Regions from separate parts of the Paenibacillus rhizolycopersici genome, predicted to be linked through region 1. Evidence: riboswitches for the same ligand, from Rfam matches in the RefSeq annotation. Region 1 holds a riboswitch; each other region holds the start of a gene.
The links. A riboswitch is a leader RNA that binds a small molecule or an ion and turns the genes downstream of it on or off. The one in region 1 is predicted to bind glycine.
Positions count from the first base shown of each region.

Region 2: it holds a riboswitch for glycine, as region 1 does, so the genes downstream of both, IM700_RS21250 (amino acid permease) here and sdaAB (L-serine ammonia-lyase, iron-sulfur-dependent subunit beta) in region 1, are expected to answer to the same signal.
Region 3: it holds a riboswitch for glycine, as region 1 does, so the genes downstream of both, gcvT (glycine cleavage system aminomethyltransferase GcvT) here and sdaAB (L-serine ammonia-lyase, iron-sulfur-dependent subunit beta) in region 1, are expected to answer to the same signal.

Region 1 is NZ_JADCNN020000001.1:282,007-288,022, forward strand. It holds gene IM700_RS01195 (S8 family serine peptidase) at 1-2,740, opposite strand, end outside; glycine riboswitch at 3,240-3,366, shown strand; gene sdaAB (L-serine ammonia-lyase, iron-sulfur-dependent subunit beta) at 3,550-4,221, shown strand; gene sdaAA (L-serine ammonia-lyase, iron-sulfur-dependent, subunit alpha) at 4,238-5,119, shown strand; gene IM700_RS01210 (response regulator transcription factor) at 5,277-5,966, shown strand; gene IM700_RS01215 (sensor histidine kinase) at 5,963-6,016, shown strand, end outside.
Region 2 is NZ_JADCNN020000030.1:34,759-40,774, reverse strand. It holds gene IM700_RS21270 (ABC transporter permease) at 1-941, opposite strand, end outside; gene IM700_RS21265 (TetR/AcrR family transcriptional regulator) at 1,074-1,640, opposite strand; gene IM700_RS21260 (MmyB family transcriptional regulator) at 1,676-2,527, opposite strand; gene IM700_RS21255 (SDR family NAD(P)-dependent oxidoreductase) at 2,705-3,502, shown strand; glycine riboswitch at 3,600-3,680, shown strand; gene IM700_RS21250 (amino acid permease) at 3,815-5,194, shown strand; gene IM700_RS21245 (helix-turn-helix domain-containing protein) at 5,276-6,016, shown strand, end outside.
Region 3 is NZ_JADCNN020000005.1:24,599-30,614, forward strand. It holds gene IM700_RS07115 (glutamate-5-semialdehyde dehydrogenase) at 1-627, shown strand, start outside; gene proC (pyrroline-5-carboxylate reductase) at 676-1,536, shown strand; gene mtnB (methylthioribulose 1-phosphate dehydratase) at 1,603-2,277, shown strand; gene gcvH (glycine cleavage system protein GcvH) at 2,384-2,779, opposite strand; glycine riboswitch at 3,028-3,127, shown strand; glycine riboswitch at 3,131-3,249, shown strand; gene gcvT (glycine cleavage system aminomethyltransferase GcvT) at 3,348-4,478, shown strand; gene gcvPA (aminomethyl-transferring glycine dehydrogenase subunit GcvPA) at 4,497-5,861, shown strand; gene gcvPB (aminomethyl-transferring glycine dehydrogenase subunit GcvPB) at 5,849-6,016, shown strand, end outside.

The sequences.
Region 1 (6,016 bases):
TCGCCGGACGCACGACCGCCAGCTCCAGCTCATTGGACTTGGCGCTTTCATTGTCGCTGTAATCCGTAGCGGTAACCACGTAATAGTAGGTATGATCGGTCTCGGTTGCCGTATCGGTAAATTCCGTTTGCGAGGTAGTTCCGATGGCCGCATAACCGGATCCCGAAGTGGTCGAGCGATAGACGGTGTACAACTTCGCGTCTTCATCGACAGACGGGGACCAGGACAATTCGGCGCTTCCGGCAAAGTTGACGGAGCCGGTCAGATCGGTCGGTGCCGCAGGTGCGATGGCGTCAGGTGTTTGCAGGGACAGGTCGTCCAAGTACCAGCCAGCCTTCTGCACGGAGCCGTCGCTGCTCAGTCCGAACTGCAAGTAAATCTGCTGACCGGCATAGTCGCGCAGGTCCAGGTATTGCGTTTTCCAGCCCCCGCTCGTGCCGGTGAATTCCGCCAGCGGTACGAAGGCGTAGTCGGAATCCAAGGAAGCGATGTACACCGTGCCGAAATCGCGCCCTGCTTCCAGGTCATACCAATGTTTAAAAGAAAGAAGCGCCCCACGCGGACTATCCGTCAAATCGATCGGCGGCGTCAGCAGATAAGAATCGGCACCGGAGGCGTAACTTCCGGTCAAATTGCTGGCATACACCTTGTCGCCGGAATAGGCACTGCCCGGTCCGCTAACCGGCGTTCCCCAGGCCCAGGTGTTCCCGGTACCGCCAGACTGGAACCCGGTGGTCTCCGTCTCGAAATCCTGGAGATACCCGGGCGCGATGCCGGCCGACACCGTGACGGCGTACGGCTTGCTGTCAAACCCGTTGTTGCCGAAGTCGTTCACCCGAATGTAATATTCAAGTCCAGCCGTCCCGATTAGGAAGGCGGGTACGGTGGCTTCATATACACCGTCCTTCTCGTTCCCGGAAACCCGTTTGGCCGGAAGGTATAAATAATGGCTGGTTCCTGCTTCCTTGGCGTAAAACTCGACCGATGTGACGGCGACATCGTCGCTGACGCGTGCGGAAAGCGTCACGTCGAAGCCTTCATATACTAAAGTAGGCGGCGCATGTTCCAAGGTAGGCTCGTCCAGGTCCTCTCCGGCGGTGACTACGCGCCCGGAGACGGTTCCGACCCCTTGCAGGACGGAGCCGACGGCGTCCAGCGCATTGACGATCCCGCTCCCGTACCCATTGTTGGGCGAGGTGGGATATTCGCTATCCGTCCGAGGCGTGGCCGTGCTGGTCAGGATATCCTCCAGTTGGTCTACCGTGAGGGAGTGGTTCGCCTGCAGCAGCAGCGCGGCGATCGCCGTCGTATGCGGACCTGCCATCGAGGTGCCGTCCCAGCCGCCCTCATAGACTCCGCCGGGAACGGAGGAGCGGATGTTCACGCCCGGTGCGGAAACCTCCGGTTTAACTTCATCGTAAGGCGAGGGGCCCCGCAACGAGAAGTCGGCCAAATTCCCGCTAATGTCCGTGGCGCCGGTGGCGAATGCCTCGGGATAGTTGGCCGGTGCGGCTACGGAACCGGGGCCGCCCGGGTTGAATTCATCAACGTTGCCCGCCGAAAACTCGGGGAAAATCTGCGCGCTTCGCCAAGCCTGCACGATCGGGCGAAACCATTCGTCGATGCCAGGTCCGCCGCCCCAGGAGTTGTTGACGACATCGGGAGCGAGCTCCGGATGGAGATTTCCTTCGGCATCCACCGGGGCCAGCAGCCACTGGCCGCCATCGAGGATGATCGCGTCCGTGGTGGAGGGGTTAAAGATGCGGACCGCGATCCATTTGGCTCCCGGCGCGACCCCAATCTGATTCGAGCCGTCCGGCTCCGAACCGACCATCGTTCCCATGGTGTGCGTGCCGTGGCCGTGGCCATCCGTCGGCAGTGAAGCATGGCTATGCGGATCATACCAGCTAAGCTCGGGGTCGACGATATTGCCCGAGGCATCAAATCCACGCCATTTGCTTCTCAAGGCCGGGTGGTTCAGCTCGACGCCGGTATCGAGGTTGGCGACGACGATGCCTGTCCCGTCGATGCCCATGTTCCAAACCTCGGGGGCATTGACTTGAGCGATATTCCATTCGACGCTGCTAGGCGTGACGGTGGAGGGGTCCTTGCTTGCACCGTCCAGCGGTGACGACTTACCGTCAGCCGGTTTTACGGATGGTGCCTCTACGGCAGGTTGCATTGCCGATTCTTTATGGATTTCGACCTTTTGCAAGTGACGCTCTTCATTCGGAAGGATCTTCTCCACTTCAGGAAAAAGGGCGATTTGCTCCAGTACCTCTTTTGTACTTGTCACCGCCATGGCATTTACGATAAAGTAGCTTTGGTAGTCTTTTACGTCTCCGGATTGCTGGGCTTTCTGCAAGTAATCCTCCAACGCGAATTGGCTGCGGGAGGCGGTTTCGCGAAGCGCGCTGACGACGGAGGTTCGAGCGGAAAGCTTCGCGGCGGAAGGTGTGGCTTTCTCCAGCGTGGCTTTCTGGAGAGCCAGTTTGGCGACCGAGGCCGTATCGGTTTGTTCTTTGAGTTTGACAAGGTAGGTGACGAAGTCGTCCTGCTTAAACTGAGTCTGCAATTTGGCGTCGATTTTGGCTTCAGCCACGTGAGGCGCGGTCGATTTCAAGCTGGTTTTTCCCGAAACTCCACTGCTGTCGGCGGAGGCTGCGGGAACGAGGGTCAACGCTAGAAGGATCGACATGCCAAGCGAGAAAGATTTGCGAAATCTCTTGAGATTTATCAACTTCTTCACTCCCTTTATGAGGTTTTAAGTGCAGCAGACATCCTTTGGCGGCCGCCCGGAGCAACGTTCAGCAAGGTCCGGACACGTTATGCCTGAAAACGGATCAAGCAAGAGCAAACGTCCCTTTGTTCATCACCTCCTTCATCAAAGTGGCTGATGCAAATGCGGGTACACCATGGTGGATGAGAAGTTGTAGTTGAAGCCGGATGCGGAGTGAGAGGCGTAACGGAAATCTAAGTGATCGTGATGTGAAGGAAAGTTGACGCGGAGTACACCTTATTTTCAACAATTCATAAAATAAGGTAAAATCTGGAGTTGTTGGGGATAGTATATATCTGTAAAATTAAGGATACAAGTGGTTCTATATGAAAAATAACCATATTTTCACATAAAAATAGGAAAATATGACTAAAATAGATTGACGAAATACGCAACGTTATGTGAGTTATCTTGACATCTTGCTAACTTCGTTTTACATTAATACAATTCATACAGGCGAATGAGGATGATGGGAGAGTCCGCTGGGCGTACCGCTAGGGTAAGCCGAGGAGCGGCACCGAAGGAGCAAAGGGCCGGTCCTGCAATCGGCAACCGAATCTCTCAGGTACAAGGACCATGATCGGACGCCACTCTGGAGAGAGCGATCAGCCACCCAAGAGGTACATGGATCCCGGGCCAATGGTTCTCCGGGAACATTAAACTTTCAGGTAACGGGGACAGAGCAGAAGGGCAGCGGCCTTTTTGTTCTGTCTCTTTTTCGTGATAGGCGGCTTGGTCATCTTGAATGTAAACAAGGGAGAGATTAATCCATGCGATTCAAAAACGTGTTCTCCATTATCGGTCCCGCGATGATCGGGCCCTCCAGCTCACATACGGCCGGGGCGGTGAGGATTGGACGATTTGCCCGTCAGCTGTTTGGAAGCGTGCCGGCGGAAGCGGCGATTTGCTTCTACGGCTCTTTTGCCGAAACGTACAGCGGACACGGTACCGATTTGGCCGTTGTTGGCGGCATCCTCGATTACCGCACGGACGACGAGCGAATTCGTCATTCGCTGCAGGACGCCGAAGAGCAAGGGGTCGAGGTGACCTTTACCACAGGAGTACAGCCGGGAGCTCATCCGAATACGGTAAAAATAAAACTAACCGGCCAAGACGGTCGGCATACGGAGGTGACGGGCGCTTCCATCGGGGGTGGGACGATCGTCATCCGCAGCATCGACGGATTTGAGGTGAAGAGCTCGGGCGAGCTGCCGACCCTGGTCGTATCCCATGCCGATCGCCAAGGAGTTCTGGCGGGCATTACCGCCTTGTTCAGCCGGGAGTACGTGAATATCGGCTACATCATTACCGATCGGAAAGGACGCACCGGCGAAGCATTGACCGTGGTGGAAGCCGACTCGCCGATCCCATCGGAACTGATGAAGGCGATTGAGTCGCTGGAGCATGTCAACCAGGTTGCTTATATCGATCTGACGAGATAAGAAAGGAGTGGGCAGGATGCGTTTTAGAAATTTGCGGGAACTGGTGGGGTTGTGCGAGCGGGAATCCCAGACGATATCCGGCATCATGATCCAGGATCAGGCGGCGGAGAGCGGGCAATCGGAGGCTGAGATCCTGGCCGCCATGGGCGAATACTATCAAATCATGAAATCGGCGGTACGCAAGGGGCTGACGGAGGACATCGTCTCCACAAGCGGTCTGACGGGCGGCGATGCCAAACGAGTCGAGACCTATCGAAGCCGTGGTGAGGCCTCCGTCGGCGACATCGCTTGCCAGGCCATGGCCTATGCGCTGGCGGTGTCGGAGGTTAACGCCTCGATGGGGCGGATCGTCGCTACGCCGACGGCGGGCTCCTGCGGCATCATCCCGGGCGTGTTCGTCAGCGCCCAGGAGCGCTTCGGCTGGGAAGATGAGCACCTCGTGCGCGGGTTGTTCAGCGCCGGGGCCATCGGCTACGTGATCGCCAACAACTCGTTTATTTCCGGCGCGGAAGGCGGCTGCCAAGCCGAAATAGGTTCGGCGATCGGAATGGCAGCCGGGGCGATGGTCGAGTTGCGCGGTGGGACGCCGGAGCAGGCGGTGCACGCCGTCGGCCTCGCGCTCAAGAACACGCTGGGCTTGATCTGCGATCCCGTCGGCGGCTTGGTGGAGATTCCCTGCATCGTACGCAACGGCTTCGGCGCGGTAAACGCACTGGCAGCCGCCGATATGGCGTTGGCCGGCGTACGCAGCGCAATCCCATCGGACGAAGTCATCGACGTGATGCTGGAGGTCGGGTCGGCGATGCCCAGCCGCCACCGCGAAACCGCGCAAGGCGGGCTGGCACAAACGCCAACCGGTCGCAAAATTATGAAGGAGCTGCGGAGTCGTAAGAAGTAAAATGTCACCTGTCTTTCTAAATCCAAGCGCCGCGGCCTGCAAATCGGGTTGCGGCGCTTTCTGTTGGATCTATGTCATAGTTAAACGATTTACCCGAGGTTACGTTCATGTATAATTTGCTTGTAGGAATGACCGGAAGGAAAGGAAGTACGGAATCATGACGAGCATTCTGATTGTTGAAGATGATGTGGGCTTAAACAAAGGGATCGCATTGACATTGGCGAGGGACGGAGTCGCCGTGGAGCAGGCCTATGATCTGGCGGGGGCGGAAGAAAGGTTTGCGGCCGGCGGGATCGATCTGGTGCTGCTCGACGTCAGGCTGCCGGACGGAAGCGGCCTGGACTTTTGCGCCAAGCTTAGGGAAGCTTCTCGGGTGCCAGTCATCTTCCTGACCGCGAACGATATGGAGTCCGATATCGTGATGGGCTTCGAGATGGGAGGGGATGACTACATCACGAAACCGTTCAGCCTAATGGTGCTGCGGTCTCGGGTGATGGCTGTGCTTCGGCGCTGCGACCCCAGCCGCGAGGATAAAGTGAACATCGGTTCTCTTGCGTTTGACTTTGGCAAAATGGATTACCGCAAGGAAGGCGCAGCCATCTCGCTTAGTGTGACGGAACAAAAGCTGCTGAAAGCGCTCGTGAACCACCGGGGACAAGTCCTGCCCCGGGAGCAGTTGATTTATCTCGTATGGGGGCAAGATTCCGAATTTGTGGATGAAAATGCGCTGACCGTCACGATCAAGCGATTGCGGACTAAAATCGAGGAGGATCCCGCTGCGCCCCAATATATCAAGACGGTTTACGGCTTGGGATACCTTTGGGCCGATGCGGGGGTGCAGACATGACAACCGATGGAGCGACTAACGGAGAGCACGGACTTGCCAAGTTCGCAGCA
Region 2 (6,016 bases), on a different contig from region 1:
CCGATGACAATGCTGACAAGCGAGAGAACCGTCACTTGCGACACGATCGCTTTGCTTAGGAATCCATTTTTCGCGCCGATCGCCTTCATAATGCCAAATTGATTCGTTTTCTGCATCGTCATGACGTAGAAGAATACACCCAACACAAATGCGGAGATGACGAACAAGAAGGCCAGCATCATGAGGATCGTGCCATTCTCCTCCTTATAGCCCGGCATGCCCTGTACCGCTTTGGCACGCGTCACGGTATCCGTATTCCCAAGCTTGTCGCTGATGGTATTCGGGTCAATTTTGGATCCCTGCAGCATGATGGCATTGACAGGACCCTCAATCCCTTTGTCGGAGCCGGGCGCGGCGAATGCAATGTTGCGCCATTCCGGCATCGGAATAAATACGGCCGGCAGATGGTTATAGGTTTGATTCTCAACAAACCCCATAATCGTCAAAGCCTCTGTCGAACCGTCCAATTTGAACGTATCTCCGAGTTTAAATCCTTCTTCCTTCATCGAAACATTGACGATGACGCCAGTCCGTTGATCATTCGTAAGCTTATCGCCCTCGATGACCTTCGGCTCCAGGAAGCTGCCGGGAACGATGCCCAAGATCGCGATATCGACTTTATCGTCATTCTTCGTGCTATCGCCTTTCAGGGCCGTCGCCATCGTGCTTCCCATAGGAGCTGCCGCAATGACGTTCGGCAGTTTCTCGGCTTCCTCTACCAACTGATCGGATAACAGAGACTTACTCATGGAATTCTGGGAGCCTTGCTCGAAGACCACATAATCGGCTTCCATATTCTTAAACGCTGACGCAGCCAGCGATGATAACCCGTTCCCCAATCCCGACAGGATAAAGACCAGCCAAGCCATCATGACAAAAATAATGACAATCATCGAAAATCGCAGCTTGCTATGCAGGATTTCTCTCATCGCTAAAAACATGTAATTCAGCTCCTCACTCTGTATTATGACACTAGTGTCAAATTGGATATCAGATATCACTTCATGACTACCTCTTGATTAAACACCATTTTGACACCTGTGTCAAAATTAAAATATGGAAGGACTTCGCCCTTACTGCTTGGCCCCACCCATCCATATTTGAAACAGCATCCTGCTCCACTCGGGGACGGGAACGTTCATCATATTCGGCGTGTTGATGAGATTGAAGAACATGCCGACATGCACAGGGAGGGGGATGTCTTCTCTGAGGTGCTTCTCTTGCTGGGCTTTCTGAAACAGACGGGTGAGCTGGACTTTAAGAAACTCGTGCGCGGACTCCACATATTCGATATCCCTGCGCGCGGCCTCCGATGCGGTTGTTTTGATTTTGTACGCATCGGCTAAGAGCTGATGCAACTGGAACTCCTCGAGGTAGATGTCAAGCAACTCCTGAAGGGCTCGCATGGAGTCGGTTTCGTCAAGGGCAGAGGCTTTCTCTAGGATGGCCCCAATGCTTCGTTTCATACAGGCTGCAATGATCTCATCCTTATTGGCATAATATTGATAGATCGTGCTTCGTGCACCGGGCAAGTGTTCCGAGAGCAGCTTGAGATTAAACCCGTCATAACCGCGCTCCAGCACCAAACGCTTCGTTAGGTCTAGCAGCTCCGAATGGGAGTAGGATTGTTTTCTGGCCATGGGTCATTCCTCCTTTCTTTACCGCGGTGCAAAGCTTAATTATCCGTCTCAGCCTGCTCCAGCATGCGCAATAAATTCTCTTCCGTGCCCGTTCCAGGTACGGGAACAAAGAAACACCAATGCATCCCCGGATTGTTATCGATAGAGGCGGAATGGACCTTAAACTCCATCATCTGGGCACCCGGAAGACGAAATAATGCGGTGGACACCCGCTTTTGTTTTATTTCATACAGCTCCCAGAAACGAGAAAATTCTTTGCTGTGCCGTTTCAGACGTTCTAATCTTTCCATGTACAGCGGATGATCTTGATATAGATCTAAGTTGGCCCGAAGCGTAGCCGTACTGAATCGGACAAATTCCTCCCAATTCACCAGCTTCTCACGGTAATCTGCACTGAAAAAAAGGACATTCAGCATATACCGTTCGTTCTTGGGTAGACGGCCGAAATCGGCGATAATCAGTTTAGCTGCCCGATTCCAGGCGATGACATCCGTGCCTTCGTCTGTAACGAAGGAGGGATACACCATTTGGTCGACGATGGTTTGCATGAAACTAAAATCCGACCCTTCGCGATGGTGCACAACTCCAGCGCTGGCCGGGTCGAGATTGGCGAGGCGGAATAGATATTTTCGCTCGTCTTCGTCCAACATCAAAGCGTTGCTGATATTTAATAACACTTCAGGTGAAGGGTTAACCTCTCTGCCTTGCTCGAGCCAGGTATAATAGGTCAAGCTGACATTCGCGAGATAGGAGACTTCTTCTCTTCGCAGGCCCGGGGTACGTCTACGTCCGGGAAGTGGCTTGATCCCGGCGTTGGAAGGCTGCAGCCGTTCCCTACGGGATTTGATGAATTCCCCCAATGCGGATGAGGTCCGATTTACATTCACATTTTTCACCCCCCAAGACCATTATAGTCTCAGTTCCGTGACTCTTGCCACAAGAGATCGCCTTTACCGGGTAATTCCATTAATAGTATAAACATGATGTGGCTGGCCTCCTCCTGGCGAAGATAAGATGAAGATCATTGAAGACACGAAGTGTTGTCCATAGGAGGAGGTTATTTCATGAATAAGTATGAATATTCGAATAAGTTGGCCTTAGTTACCGGGGCTTCATCCGGGATCGGAAAAGTATATGCCAAACAATTGGCAGCCCGGGGCAGTCACATCGTGCTGGTCGCAAGATCCCAGGATAAATTGGAGGCCATTGCAGGGGATATTAAACGTCAGTACGGGGTGCAGGCGGTTGTATTGGCTTGCGATTTGTCCCAAGCAGATGCTCCTCGTCAACTAGCCGATCAAATTGCCGAACTGGGCTTGACGGTCGATATTTTGATCAACAATGCTGGGTTCGGTACACATGGACGCTTCGAGGAGCTCGACCCGGGTCGTGAGCAGGAGGAAATCATGCTGAACTCGGCGTCGTTAGTCGATCTTACGCATCGTTTGCTGCCCCATATGTTGCAGCGAGGGGATGGAGTCATCGTGAATGTAGCTTCGATGGCCGCCTTTATGCCTTGTGCATATTCGGCCGTTTATGGCGCAACCAAGGCGTTTGTCATTTCGTTCTCTGAAGCGCTGTGGGCGGAAATGCGGGGAAGGGGCGTTCGCGTGCTTGCACTGTGCCCAGGGGCAACCGACACAGGATTCTTCGATGCGGTCGGCAGTGGTGCAGACATGGCTGCAGGCAACAAGCTCTCTACACCGGAAAAGGTAGTGCAGGCCGGATTTCGCGGGATTGACCAAGGGCGAAGCTTTATCATCGAGGGCCGATCCAATTCGTTTATGGCTCAAATGATCCGATTTGTAAGCCGACGCCGAGTGGCCCTGATCATGGAACGCATGACAAGACCGAAGAACTAATGGAAGGAATGTTATTGACAAAATATTTATCCGCGAGTAGTATTTGAAAAAATTGAATAATTCGCAAGCTATGATGGCTATGGATCACACTATAGTCGGAGCAGCTTCTGGAGAGACTGCGGAGATTCCGCGGCGCCGAAGGGTTCACAATCTCAGGCAAAAGGACAGAAGAGTACTAAATAATTGTTTATTTAGGTTATTTATTATTCTTATGATCCGGAGATTGGAGCGCATCCAATCTCTTTTTTTTTGGCGTTATTTGTTCAATATTTCACATGTAGTCAATCATGAAGAATTAAGGGGGAGTTAGGGGTGGCGCAACAAGAATTAAAGAGAGATTTAGCCAATCGACATGTTCAACTGATCGCTATAGGAGGAACGATTGGGACCGGGTTATTCCTAGGATCAGGGAAAGCGATCCAACTGGCCGGGCCTTCCATCGTTTTTGCCTATTTCCTTGTGGGGATCGCCGTATTTTTTGTCATGCGAGCATTGGGAGAGCTGCTGTTGTCCAAGGCCGGTTATCAATCGTTCACGGACATTGCCGAAGACTATCTTGGGCCGCGGGCTGCATTCGTTACCGGGTGGACGTATTGGTTTTGCTGGATCATGACAGCGATGGCGGACGTCATTGCCGTCGGGGTGTACGTGCAATATTGGTTTGATATCCCGCAATGGGTGCCGGCGGTTATTTGTTTGATCATCTTGCTGGGGCTTAACTTATTGACCGTGAAAAATTTCGGCGAGTTGGAGTTTTGGTTTGCGTTAATTAAGGTCGTGACGATTCTCGTGTTAATCGCCATCGGTGTGATTTTGCTGGTCATCGGATTCAAGACCGATGCTGGGGCCGTAACCGTGAAGAATATTTGGGGGCATGGGGGGCTGTTTCCCAACGGAATAACCGGTTTCTTGCTTTCCTTCCAAATGGTCGTGTTCGCCTATGTTGGCGTGGAGCTCGTTGGGGTATCCGCTGCGGAAACCTCCGATCCGGAGAAAAATATCCCATCCGCCATCAATAAAATTCCGCTGCGAATTTTATTCTTCTACGTTGGCGCATTGATCGCCCTCTTATGCATTAACCCCTGGACGGGGCTGACTCCGGCGGAGAGCCCGTTCGTGAAGACGTTTAGTCTGGTCGGCATTCCGATTGCCGCGGGAATCATTAATTTCGTCGTTTTGACCTCGGCCGCCTCCGCTTGTAACAGCGGGATGTTCTCGACCAGCCGGATCTTGTATAACTTAAGCAAGAATAATCAAGCTCCTACCCGGATGGCGAAATTGAACAAGAACCATGTGCCTGGCAACGCGCTGCTGATTTCTACGCTGGTCATTTCCGTCGGGGCGTTGTTAAGCAAACTGATCCCGGGGCAAGCTTTCGGCATCGTGACGACGATCAGTGCCATTTGTTTTATTTGGGTGTGGGGCGTGGTGCTCGTGTGCCATATTCGTTATAAGCGAACGCAACCGGAGCTGCAGGCCAAGTCAAAGTTTAAAGCGCCGTTTACCCCTTTTATCAATTATGCCGTTCTCACGTTGTTTGCGGCGATCCTGCTGATTATGTTGTTTGCGGATGAGACGCGTCCGGCCCTATTGTTGACTCCATTATGGTTCATTCTATTGTTCGTATTGCATGCGATGAGAAAGCGCAAAGAACAGGCAACTCCTGCACCCCTAGAGCAAACTCATCTGTAGCGGCGTTTCCAGCTTTGCAACTCGAATCAAATTTGTGAAATTTCCCGGTGATATGATCAGGGTGAAAGGAGGAGGGCTTCCATGTACGAATGGAATGAGACGGTGCAACGCATGGTGGATTGGGTGGAGACGCACATCACGGAAGAGACGTCTCTATTAAAGATGTCGGACGCACTAGGGTACTCCCCGTTTTATTGCTCCAGACAGTTCAACCAGTACACGGGGGTGACCTTGCGGGATTATATCTGGACGCGAAGAGTCAGCCGTGCCGCCATGGAGCTCCGCGACACGGATCAGCGGGTTCTGGATATCGCCGTAAAGTATGGATTCTCCTCGCAGGAGGCTTTTACGAGGGCGTTCGTGAAGGCTTTCCAGCTCACCCCTGCGGCCTACCGAAAGGCGCCAAGGCCCATTCCCTTAGCGATTCGTCAGGAAGTCTTCTCGCCTTATCATTATTGGATCAAGGAGCGGGATCACATGAGCGAAGTTCACTTGCAACCGGCGGAGATCAAAGTCGAATTCATTCCGGCCCATAAGTTTATCGGGATCTGGGATTTGGCCGTCAACAACTATGGGGATTTCTGGGGGAACGGTCACTCCTGCGACGAAGTCAGCGGAACCTTGGAGAGCATGTCCAACCATACCCTGGAGGGGCAGTTGGGGCAGACGGCGGGATGGTTTTACCGGGACGGCCAAAAAGGGTATCTGTACGGCATCCCGGTTCCCCTGGAATATGACGGACCGATTCCGGAAGGAATGGAGTACCGGGAGATCCCGGAGTCGGAATACTTGGTGTTCTTCCATCCGCCGTTTGACTACCTA
Region 3 (6,016 bases), on a different contig from region 1:
ATTCAAACGGTCGTGCAAAACGCCACGGTGCCGGTGATCGAGACGGGTGCGGGCATCTGCCATACGTATGTAGATGCCTCAGCCGATCCCGTAATGGCAAAGGATATCGCGTTGAATGCCAAAGTCCAGCGCCCTTCGGTCTGCAACTCGATGGAAACGCTGCTGGTTCATGAAGATTTTGCCAAACGCCACTTGGCGGAGCTGGCGGAACGTTTCAAGGAAGCCGGCGTTGAGCTACGAGGCAGTGAGGCAGCCAGAGGACTGATCTCATGGGCTGTACCTGCCACAGATGAGGATTTCGCTACGGAATACAACGACTATATTCTTAACGTCAAAATCGTTCGCAGCCTCGACGAAGCGATGGCGCATATCGCCCGCTACGGTACGAAACACTCCGAATGCATCGTCACCCAAGACCCCGCCAATGCCGAGCGGTTTCAACAGGAAGTGGATGCGGCCGCGGTCTATCATAACGCCTCCACCCGCTTCACCGACGGCTTTGAATTTGGGTTCGGCGCAGAGATCGGGATTAGCACCCAGAAGTTGCATGCTCGGGGGCCCATGGGTTTAACCGCGCTCACGTCGAGCAAATATATCGTTCAGGGGAACGGGCAAATTCGGCAATAACAAGCTATACTCCCCTTTATCCCAATATTCTTTAGGAGGTCATTCCCTATGAAAACAAATCCTACTTTAGCCGCCTCCACCATCTGTTTTTATGGAGCGGGATCGATGGCCGAAGCCATCGTGCGCGGCTTGCTCCATAAGCAAGTTGCCAGCGCGGGCCAAATTGTCATGCTGAACCGCTCGAACCGAGAACGGCTCGATTACTTATCGCAAACCTATCAAGTCCAAACGGCGATCGAAGAAGACGCCAAGCGGGTATATCTGCGGGATGCATCGATTATCGTCCTGGCGATGAAACCTAAAGACGCCGGCGAAGCTCTGGCTGGTCTTGGGCCGCTTTTACGAGAGGGTCAGTTGATTGTCTCCCTGATCGCCGGCTTGTCCATCGCCACGATTCAAGCCCTGCTCGGCACGAAGGCTGCTGTAGCTCGCACGATGCCAAACACCTCCTCCTCCATTGGGCATGGAGCGACCGGGATCTCCTTCTCACCGGAAGCGACCGAGGAGCACCGCGCCCAGGTGTTGTCGATGTTCGAGGCGGTCGGAATGGTAAGTGTTATCCCCGAAGAACAAATGGAAATTTTGACGGGCGTATCCGGGAGCGGACCCGCATATGTATATTACCTGATGGAAGCGATGATTGAAGCCGGTATCGAGGGCGGCTTAACGGCCGAACAAGCTCGCGAGCTGACGGTGCAAACGGTGTTGGGCGCCGCCTTGATGATGGCGGAAACCGGCGAAGCGCCCACCAAGTTGCGTGCGGACATCACCTCGCCGAACGGCTCGACGCAAGCAGCGATTGGCGTGCTGGAATCCGGCAGTTTCCAGCCGAACGTACGAGCTGCGGTCCACCGGGCTGCCGAACGTTCAAAGGAAATGGGCGAAGCCGTGAAGCGGGCATTGCTATAGGAAAGGCATCACGATAGCCGAAGGCCGGAGTCTCGCTTAAGGTTTGTTCGAAAGGGGGACGGCAGCATGAGTAACGGCGACATCCCATGGGAAGAAAAAGTAACGGCACTGGACGCGGTAAATCGCTTGCGGGAGGAATTCTTGGCCCGCGGCTGGTTCCCCGCTTCCAGCGGAAGCTTGTCGGTGCGGATTGGCGGCTGGGCGCCGGACCGGTATACGTTTGCGGTCACGGTCGACGAGACGGAACGGCCGGAGCTGTTAGAGGAGTCTTCCCTACGGGCAGGCGTCCTGTTCGTGGATGCCGCGGGTGAGCCCTGCGAGCCGACCCGTTTGAAACCAAGCCCCGATACGCCAGTTCACGCGAGAATTTACCGGTTGACCGGCTGCGGCGCGATTGTTCACGTACATACGGCATATAACAATTTGCTTAGTGAATATTTCAACGCCGATGGCGGAGTACCACTCAAGGGCAATGAGCTGTTAAAAAGAATAGGAATCTGGGAGACGAGCACGGAGATTCGAGTGCCGATCCTGCCGAACGCCGCTGAACTCTCAACAATTCTGAAGCGAATTGCGGGCGGACTGGATTCCCGCGTTCCCGCGTTTTTGCTGCAAAACCACGGGATTTATGCCTGGGGCTCCGGCCTCAGGGAGGCAAAACGTCATTTGGAAGCATTGGAGTTTATGTTTGAAGTGCTGTACCGTTCTCTGCTCTTACCCTCCAAAGGGCGCCATATTTGATGACAACAACTCGCGGCATGCGATAAGCGGCGAAGCCGATCGAAAATCCGGTTCTTCCGCTTTATTGCTGGCCGCGAGTTTTGATTCGTGCGAATGAATAATCAACTTATCTCTCGATAAATTCCGCGTACGCCTTGGCATCCATCAAGTTTGCTAGCGCGAGGTTCGGATCCTCCTTCAGACGAATGTGTACCATCCACCCCCCGTCGTACGGCTCTTCATTCACTAGTTCGGGTGCGGTATCCAGCTCTCCGTTCACTGCCACCACGGTACCGCTGACCGGCGTAAACAAATCGGCGACCGTCTTGACGGATTCAATGGTACCGATACCGTCCTGCGCTTCGATCTCCTGCCCGGGGTCGGGTAGCTCCACGAACACAATATCCCCCAATCGATGTTGAGCTACATCGGAAATGCCGATTTTTACCGTACCGTCCCCCAAATCAAGCACCCATTCATGTTCATCGCTGTACCACATGTTTCCCCTGATCTCATTGGCCAAGACTAGCTCCTCCTCTTTCCGGATGATCTATCGTCCCACATCTGAACTTGCCGATTCTCGATCTTGATGTTTCTTCGTTCAGATTATTCCAAACCTAGCTCTCATGTCAATATTATTAACACAAATGATAGAGTCTATCAAAATGTAAGCGTAACCTTTTCCAACAAACGAAATATATTAAAATTATTATGATAACTTTATTGACATAGAGGCTGGTTTTGAGTATTAATGAGATGTGTAAGCTGCGATTGATGGCAGGGGGAGAGATTACAATAGGCCATATTGTAACGCCGAAGGAGCAAGCCGCCATGCGGTGAATCTCTCAGGCAAAAGGACTTCTGCCGGACGCAACTCTGGAGAGCATTCGCTAAGAGGTAGTTCATTTACAACTCTCATGCGAATCACCCAAGGGGAAACCTGCGCAAGTCTTAGAGCCTTAGCAGGGTAACTCTCAGGTACAAGGGACAGAGCCAGGAAGATCCGTTAGGTAAACTGACGGTATTTTCTTTGGCCTGTCCTTTTTTGGTTTCCCAAAATTGGCCGATCCGGCCCTTTCGAGGTGATGGTAATGTCCGAATCCGCTTTGCGGCGTACGCCGCTCTACTCCAGGTATGCGAAATATGAAGGAGTTCGCTGCATCGATTTTGGCGGCTGGGAGCTACCGGTGCAGTTCAGCGGCATCCAGAAAGAACACGAAGCCGTGCGCGAGCGCGCCGGGTTATTCGACGTATCGCATATGGGCGAATTTTACGTGGAGGGGCCTGGGGCGGAACGCTTTTTGCAAGGCATGACGACCAACGACGTGGACCTACTCGTGCCGGAAAAAGCTCAGTACACCCTGCTCTGCTATCCTGATGGCGGTGTGGTGGACGATTTGTTGATCTACAAGCTAGAGCAGACAAAATACATGTTGGTGGTTAACGCCTCCAATATCGAAAAAGACTGGGATTGGCTGCAGCGACACCTTCCCGCTGAAGGCGTAACGATGCGCAATGCGTCCGACGAGACGGCTTTACTCGCCGTACAAGGGCCCTTCTCCTCCGCTCTGCTATCCCCGCTTTGCGAAGGGATGGACCCCTCAGCCTTGCGTCCGTTCACCTTTATTCGGGACGCGCGGATTGCCGGTATTCCCGTGCTGCTGTCGCGCACCGGATATACCGGTGAAGACGGTTTCGAGTTGTACGTGGCTGCTGAACATGCGGAAGCACTTTGGGATGTGCTGATGGAAACCGGAGAAGCGCACGGCCTTCTCCCTGCCGGGCTTGGCGCCAGAGATACGTTACGCTTCGAAGCTTGCCTGCCACTCTACGGGCAGGAGATAGGACCGGATATCTCCCCGCTTGAAGCAGGCCTGAATCGGTTCGTGAAGCTGGAACAAGGTGATTTTATCGGTCGCGATGCGCTGGTCAATCAGCGGGGAGACGGCATCCCTCGCCGCTTGGTCGGCCTCGAAATGATCGATCGCGGCATCCCCCGTACGCATTATCCGGTGTTCGCCGAAGGCTCGGAAGAACCGATTGGAGAGGTAACTACCGGTACGCAATCGCCGACTTTGAAAAAGAACCTCGGGATGGCGATCCTCGCAAGCCGTTACGCCGAATCGGACACGATCCTCGAGATCGACATCCGTGGCAAGCGGCTGAAGGCCAAGGTCATCCCGTTGCCGTTCTATCGCCGAAACCTATCCGCTAAGCGGTGAAAGGAGAGTAGCAATCAGATGTTAAAACACCGTTACCTGCCATTAACTGAACAAGACGAATCGGAAATGTTGGCGACCATCGGCGCAAGCTCCGTACAGGAGCTGTTCAGCGACATTCCGGAGGGCATTCGTTTTCACGGCGAGCTCCCGGTATCCCCGCGTTTGGACGAATACGCATTGACCCGGCACTTCTCCGAACTGGCCGGACGAAATGCCGATACCGATCGTTTCGCCAGCTTTCTCGGTGCCGGCCTTTATGACCACCACATCCCTTCCGTCATTCAGCATGTCATTTCCCGTTCGGAATTTTATACGGCCTATACCCCGTACCAGCCGGAAATCAGCCAAGGCGAGCTGCAGGCGATTTTTGAGTTCCAATCCTACATCTGCGAGTTAACCGGTCTAAAGGTCGCCAACGCCAGCATGTACGACGGAGCTACCGCCTTGGCCGAGGCCGGCAACCTGGCCACTGCCGCTACCAAGCGTAAGCAGCTTCTCGTCTCCCGCGCCGTCCATCCGGAGGCCCGTGAAGTGCTCGCTACCTACGCCCATGGCTTAAACCTTGAGATCGTCGAGGTCGGCTGGACGCAAGGCGTTACCGATCGCGAAGCGCTCGCCGCGGCCATCACGAAAGACACCGCCGCCGTGCTGATTCAGAACCCGAATTTCTTCGGTTCCCTGGAGGACCTCCGCGCCATCGGCGAAATGGCTCATGCGCATGGGAGCCTGTTGATCGTCAGCAGCAATCCGCTCGCGCTTGGCTTGTTGGAAGCGCCGGGGAAGCTCGGTGCCGACATCGTCGTTGGCGATGCCCAGCCGCTGGGGCTGGCCCCCTCCTTCGGCGGCCCGACCTGCGGCTTCTTCGCCGTATCGGAGGCGCACATGCGCCGGATGCCCGGCCGAATCGTCGGGCAGACGACCGACCGGAACGGTAAACGCGGGTTCGTGCTAACGCTGCAAGCCCGCGAGCAGCATATCCGTCGCGAGAAAGCAACCTCGAACATTTGCTCCAATCAGGCGCTGCTCGCCCTGGCCGCCTCCGTCTATCTGTCTATATTGGGCAAGCAAGGAATGGCCGAGGTTGCGGAGCTGAATTTGCAGAAAAGCCATTATGCAAAAAAAGAATTGACCGCTATCCCCGGTATCAGCGCAGCTTTTGAATCGCCGTTCTTCAACGAGTTTGTTCTTCGACTGCCGAAGGAGGCCGATCCAGTTCGGCTGCAGAAGGATTTTCTCACCGCCGGCTTTATTGGCGGCTATGACCTGGGCCGCAGCTACCCCGAGCTGAGCGGCCACCTGTTGATCGCCGTAACGGAAAAGCGCAGCAAAGCCGAAATCGACCAATTCGCCCGCGTACTGGAGGAATCGATATGCTCGAAGTAAAAGAGACGGCACAATCCGATGAATTATTGATATTTGAGCGCAGCCGTCCCGGCCGGATCGGCTATTCCTTGCCGGAATGCGACGTTCCGGCCGTCCCGAAGGAAGAGTTGGTGCCGCAAGGCATGCTGCGGAGCGAGCGATTGGCTTTTCCCGAA